DNA from 2 places in the Moheibacter sp. genome. Region 1 is predicted to be linked to the other one. Evidence: riboswitches for the same ligand, from Rfam matches in the RefSeq annotation. Region 1 holds a riboswitch; the other holds the start of a gene.
What was found. Region 1 has a riboswitch for S-adenosylmethionine ahead of WBF63_RS10630 (homocysteine S-methyltransferase family protein). Riboswitches for the same ligand answer to the same signal wherever they lie in the genome.
Positions count from the first base shown of each region.

Region 2: another riboswitch for S-adenosylmethionine. It lies ahead of WBF63_RS03210 (trans-sulfuration enzyme family protein); the one in region 1 lies ahead of WBF63_RS10630 (homocysteine S-methyltransferase family protein).

Region 1 covers NZ_JBATWT010000024.1:33,403-36,826, reverse strand. Annotated here, with positions in the region: gene WBF63_RS10635 (DUF808 domain-containing protein) at 135-1,001, opposite strand; SAM riboswitch class I at 1,336-1,437, shown strand; gene WBF63_RS10630 (homocysteine S-methyltransferase family protein) at 1,534-2,535, shown strand; partial or broken gene metH (methionine synthase) at 2,595-3,424, shown strand, end outside.
Region 2 covers NZ_JBATWT010000008.1:69,236-72,659, forward strand. Annotated here, with positions in the region: gene WBF63_RS03205 (homoserine dehydrogenase) at 1-231, opposite strand, end outside; gene WBF63_RS03210 (trans-sulfuration enzyme family protein) at 323-1,492, opposite strand; SAM riboswitch class I at 1,626-1,727, opposite strand; gene WBF63_RS03215 (hypothetical protein) at 1,881-2,351, opposite strand; gene WBF63_RS03220 (hypothetical protein) at 2,485-2,931, shown strand; gene WBF63_RS03225 (DEAD/DEAH box helicase) at 3,193-3,424, shown strand, end outside.

The sequences.
Region 1 (3,424 bases):
TTAATTAATTCAAACATTTTTTCTTCGTTTTTTTGTTGTTAAACTTTCCTTTTGAGTTTGCAAATATCTAAAAAAAGAATTTAGAAAAACAAATTTAAATTTTAAATCATTTGTTTTTAGTCAGTTATGAAAAGTTAATTCCTGACAGCACTCAGAACTTTCTTTCCACCTGAAACCAAAAAGAAAGTCAAAAGCCCTGCAATCAATCCGAATGCAATTTCTTTTACGATGGACGGCAAACCAGGCAAAAGATGATGGAAATAATCAATCTGATGAACGAAAATTCCGCCAGAAACCAAAATCAAAGCGATGGTTCCGATAATCCCCAAGGCTTTGATTACAACTGGAAGTGCTTTTACCAAAAAACTTCCCAAAGCATTGAAAAATCCTTTTTCGCCCGATCTTTTGATGAGTTTATATCCTGCATCGTCCATCCGCACAATAAGTGCCACAATTCCATAAACCCCGATCGTTGCCAGAATAGCAACTACCGAAACCGTTAGGATTTGCGTTGCCAAAGGTGCTTCCAAAACCGTACTGAGTGCGATAATCACAATTTCGACCGACAAAATAAAGTCGGTCACAATGGCCGAACGGATTTTTGTTTTTTCGGCTTCGTGGTTGTCTTCGGTATTTTCATCAATGACTTCTTCGCCCTTTTTTTCACGATGTGTAAAATAATGGATGATTTTTTCTATCCCTTCGTAAGCCAAATAAAATCCACCGATAATCAGTGCAATTTTGGTGGCAACGGGAAGAAAAACATTGAGCAATAAAACAATGGGAACGATGATGAGTTTATTGACGAAAGAACCTTTTGTGATGGCCCAGAGAACCGGGATTTCGCGTGAAGAAAGAAATCCGGTTGCTTTTTCAGCATTTACAGCAAGGTCATCACCGAGAATTCCGGCTGTTTTTTTGGTTGCAATTTTACTCGCTACGGCTACATCGTCCATTAAGGCAGCGATATCGTCCAGAACTGCAAATATTCCTGAGGCCATTGGTTTTTATTTGATTGTAAAAGTAAGGGTTCGGGATTAATTTTGGAAGTTAGAATTTGGAAAAAAAAGAAATATTTTATTTAGCTTTTGATTGGTAGAACTCTTGGTTTTGTGAGTTTTGTAATTCGTAGGGTTTCATTACCTGCTGGAGTCTATTTTTTTGTTAGAAAAAATGGAAAATTCTTAAAACAGGAAGAAATTAAAAACTGACATAAAATAAATTTCAATCGAATCATTATAAGTAAAACGGGAAACCTAATTTTTCAAATTGAATTTTAATATAGTAGATAAATATTTTTTGTTTAATTCAAAATTTAATCAATACATTTGTTCTTCCTTATTGAGAAAGGTGGAGGGATTAGGCCCTGTGAAACCTTAGCAACCCGTTGAGTCGGGTGCTACATCCTATCTTGGCGAAGCCGGGAAAAGATAAGGGAAGAATTACTTCGCATATTTCTTTCATAAGGTAGATTGTATTTTTAATTGTTTGGAGATTCCAATTGGGAACTTTAAACCTTAAACATGAAACCAAATGACAGATTTAATTCAAATCATTCAAAACAGAATCCTCATTCTCGACGGCGCCATGGGTACCATGATTCAGCGCCATCAGCTTTCCGAAGAGAATTATAGAGGAGAGCGCTTCAAAGATTTTCATCAGTCGCTGAAAGGAAACAATGACCTGCTTTCCATCACTCAACCGGAAATCATCAAAGAAATCCATTTGGATTATCTGAAAGCCGGAGCCGATATCATCGAAACCAATACTTTTAACGCCAACCGGATTTCTATGATCGATTATGACATGGTCGATTTAGTGGACGAATTAAACGTTGCTTCCGCGAAATTAGCCTTGGAAGCTGCGGAAGAATTTACCAAACAAACTCCCGATAAACCCCGGTTTGTAGCAGGTTCCTTAGGCCCGACCAATCGTACAGCTTCGATTTCCCCCGATGTCAATGACCCGGCTTTTCGGAACATCGATTATGACGAATTGGTGGAAACCTATAAACAACAAACGACTTCTCTTTTGAAAACCGGCGTCCATGCGATTTTGGTCGAAACGATTTTCGATACTTTAAACGCAAAAGCTGCTTTTTTTGGAATAATGGAAGCGATGGACGAAACGGGAATTCAGGTTCCGCTGATGGCTTCCGGCACGATCACCGACAAAAGCGGCCGTACTTTATCGGGACAAACCACCGAAGCATTTCTGATTTCACTTTCGCATATTCCATTGTTGAGCATTGGTTTGAATTGCGCTTTGGGCGCAACCGATATGATTCCTTATGTCGAAATTTTATCGGAAAACGCACCTTTTTATGTAAGTATTTATCCGAATGCCGGATTGCCCAATGCTTTTGGCGGATATGATGAATCGCCTGAAATCATGTTGGAAAATCTCAAACCGATGATTGAAAACGGCTGGGTAAATATCATTGGCGGATGTTGCGGAACCACACCCGAGCACATCAAAGCCATTGCAGATTTTACAAAAGATTTTGAACCGAGAAAATTGCCGGAATTGGTATAAAAAGTTCTCGACTCCGCTCGAACTGACCCTACTTTTGTCACTTCGAGCCGAGAAGTAAATTAAAAAAAATGAATTTAAAACTAACACTCAGCGGACTTGAACCGCTCTACATACGAGACAATTCGAACTTCATCAACGTGGGCGAACGAACCAATGTGACGGGTTCCAAAAAGTTTCTCAACTTAATAAAAGCCAACGATTTTGAAGCGGCTTTGCAAATTGCCCGTGACCAAGTGGACGGAGGCGCCCAAATCATCGACATCAATATGGACGAAGGAATGCTCGATGGCAAAGAAGCGATGGTTCGTTTTCTTCGTTTGATTGCTGCTGAACCCGATATTTCAAAAGTTCCCATCATGATTGATTCTTCGAAATGGGAAATTCTGGAAGCCGGATTGAAAAATGTGCAGGGAAAAGCGATTGTGAATTCCATCAGTCTGAAAGAAGGCGAAGCGGAATTCATTCAACATGCCAAAAAAATCCGTCGATATGGGGCAGCAGCGATTGTTATGGCGTTTGACGAAGACGGTCAAGCCGATAATTTGGAACGAAGAATTGAAATCTGTAAACGTTCTTATGATATTTTGGTCAATCAAATTGGTTTTCCAAAAAATGATATCATTTTCGATGTCAATATTTTCCCTTTAGCAACCGGAATGGAAGAACATCGCCGAAATGCGCTCGATTTTTTTGAAGCCACCCAATGGATCAAAGAAAATCTGCCGGGAGCTTTGGTGAGCGGCGGTGTGAGCAATGCTTCTTTTTCGTTTCGTGGAAATAATCTCGTTCGCGAAGCCATTCATTCGGTGTTTTTGTACCATGGAATCCGCCATGGAATGGACATGGGAATCGTGAATCCGGAAATGCTGGAGATTTATGACAATATTCC
Region 2 (3,424 bases), on a different contig from region 1:
AGCAGCATCGGCATCATCGATTAATTCGACTACGATGTCAATTTCCGGATCGTTTAGGATATCTTCTGCTTCGGTAGAAAATAATTCAGTCGGTGCATTTCTTTGTTTATCAGGATGTTTGATGACGATTTTTTTGATGTTTGTATTGAGCTGGGATTTTTCGGAAAGCACTTGGTAAATTCCTTCTCCCACCACACCAAATCCAAATAAACCGATGTTAAGTTTTTTCATTTCTTATCATTTTAAAAATTGGCCGATTACGTTATTAATTAACTGAGGAAGTCTTATTTAATATTTGTGTGATTCTTCGGCCAATCATTGGTTAGCATTCCTTAAAAATCAACTTTTCTTTTTTATTCAACGCTGCATCCAAATCTGCGATCAAATCTTCTACATCTTCAATTCCGCAGGAAAGTCGTATCAGAGAATCCTGAACGCCAGATTGTAAGCGTTTTTCTCTCGGAATGGAAGCATGTGTCATCTGTGCCGGATGGCAAAGCAAACTTTTGACACCACCCAAACTTTCGGCGAGCTTGAAATACTTTGTGGATGTAACAAATTGATTGGCAGCTTCCACTGTGTCATCTTTCAGACTGAAGGAAACCACGCCGCCAAACAGCCCGTTTTGTTGTTTTCTAGCAACTTCATGATTTTTGTGTGTAGTTAATCCGGGATAATAAACCTTATCCACTTCTTGCCTCGTTGTCAGATATTTTGCAATTTTGATTGCATTTTCGCTTTGTTGTCTGACCCTTAATTCAAGCGTTTCGATTCCACGAATGGCTAAAAAACAATCCCACGGGCCGAGTATTCCTCCGGTGGCGTTTTGTATAAATTTTATTTTTTCTGATAATTCTTTGGTTTTGGTCACAACCAAACCGGCAACCAAATCGGAATGCCCTGCCAGGTATTTGGTTGCGCTATGGATGATGATGTCGGCACCCAATTCAAAAGGAAGTTGGGCGACAGGACTCGCAAACGTATTGTCCACCACGAGAAGTGAACCGAAAGGTTTTGCGATTTCTGAAATTTTTTGAATGTCCGAAACTTTTAAAGTCGGATTGGTAGGGGATTCGATCCAAATCAATTTGGTCTTTTCATTGATGAATTCCAAAATGTTTTCGGCATCGGTCGTGTCCACATAATGGATTTTAATCCCTAATTTTTCATAAATATGGGTGAACAACCGATAAGCGCCACCATAAATATCGTCCACCGCGATGATTTCATCTCCGGTGGAAAGTAGCTTGGCAACGGCATCTATGGCTGCCAGACCGGTCGCAAATGCAAAGGCATCATCGCCGCCTTCTAATTTCGCAACGATGTTCTCCAGTGCCTTTCTTGTGGGATTATTGCTTCTGGCGTAGTCATAGCCTTTGTGCACACCCGGCGCTTGCTGAACGAAAGTGGAAGTTTGGTAAACCGGAACGGAAATCGATCCTGTTAATTCGTCTACAGGGACGGAATGAATGATGTCTGTAATTCTGCTCATGATATTTGTGTTTTTTAGTTACTTGTTGTCAAAACCTTATCAAGAGCAGCTTCAGAAAAAGTCCAAAAAAAAGACCCTTCTGATAAGTCAGAAGAGTCCGTTATATTTTGTAATTATAATCTAAACTTTACTTCACTTATCTTTCTGCCATGCGGCGGATGGATGTAGCACCTTGTCAAAAGACAGGTTGCTAAAGCTTCATTGGGCCATTTCCCTCAGCTTTTCTTGATAAGACAATTTTTGTATGAACTTCTCGGATGCAAATTTAATTTCGAAATAATGGAATTTCCAAATATATTTTTGTTAAAATTTTAAATTATGATATAATTACCTGAATAAAAATTAGTTAAAATTTTATAATTGATATTTAAATTCATTTTCAATTCATTCAAAACCCAACACTTACGCCCAAAATAGGTCGCAATCCGGTGGAGAATAAACTGGAACTTTTATCGTACAAAACATTGTACATCAAACCTGCGTATAACTGAACTTTTCCGGTGGTCCGATAACCACCACCCAACCAAAGCGCTGATTCATTAAAATTGTATTTGAAATTATCGGACTCAAATTCATATTCGATTTCGTTGGTTCCCGTATAATATTCGTAATGCGCACGGGCAAAAAGTGAAGGAATCGGATAATAATTTAAATAAGGCCCCGCGTTAAAAAGATTTTGTTTGGAGTCGCTCCATTTTGAATATTGATAACCCACTGTAAGTCCACCTTCCAGTTGAGGAATGATTTCGTAACCGACAAATGGAGAAATGGCAAATCCAAAATACCCATTACTCCCAAATCCCAAACCCAATCCACCACCGAAACGCCATTTGGAAGGTGAATAATCTTCTTTTGTCATTTCTTGGCAAAACCCTGTTAATGATATACTTAAGATAAAAAGGCAGATAAATTTTCTCATAATAAATTCTTTTCTGATGTGGGACATTTTTATTTCAGACAATATTAGCTAATTTTATTAAAAATTAAGCATTATGTCGTTAAAAGAAGAAATTAAAAATCGGATTATTGAAATCGAAAAAGAAGAGCTGAAAGGTTTGAAAGATATGTATGAAACCTATTCAGAAGCGGCAGATTTGGATGAAGAATCTTCCCTTGATCCCGAAGATTTTTCTAAACAAGACCAAAGCCGAGAATCAGCAAAAAGTTTAGAAATTCGTATTAATCGCGCAAAAATGGCTTTGGACAGTTTTTTAAATTTAGATTTTGACGCTAAATCAGAAGTGGAACCAGGCGCTTTGGTGCTAACCGATTCTCTGAATTTCTTCATCGGAATTTCGGCCACAATGTTTGATCATGAAGGAAAAAAATACATAGGACTAAATGTGGATGCGCCTATTTATGCAGCTTTGCAAGGTGCAAAAGCCGGTGATGAAGTGGAATTCAACAATCAGAAATATAAGATCAAAGAGATTTTCTAAATTTGACATTCACAATCCTTACTTCTGAAGTATAAATATAGAATTCAATAAAATCTGAAGCTTGTTTTTTTAAATTTAAATATAATTAAAATAAATTTTGTAATTTTGCGCCCGTTTTCCGGGTGGAAAACACGAATGTAAAAGATTCATTTTGGGTTTGATAGGCTGCGTGGCCGTTTGATTTCATCTTTCGCATTCGATTTTTAACAAAAATCTCCGGTGCGAGGATAAATGGACCAGTTACCGGCTAAAAAAATTAAAATGACAACATTTCAAGAAATGGGCTTGAATCCTGCGATTCAAAAAGCCATTGACGAACTTGGGTTCGTCGCACCTACGCCTATTCAGCAACAGGCAATTCCTCAAATTTTAAGTTCCGAACAGGATTTAATCGCATTGGCGCAAACCGGAACCGGTAAAACCGCTGCTTTTGGATTACCAATTTTGGATCAACTTAGTGTGGAAAGCCGTACCATTCAGGCAATCATTCTTT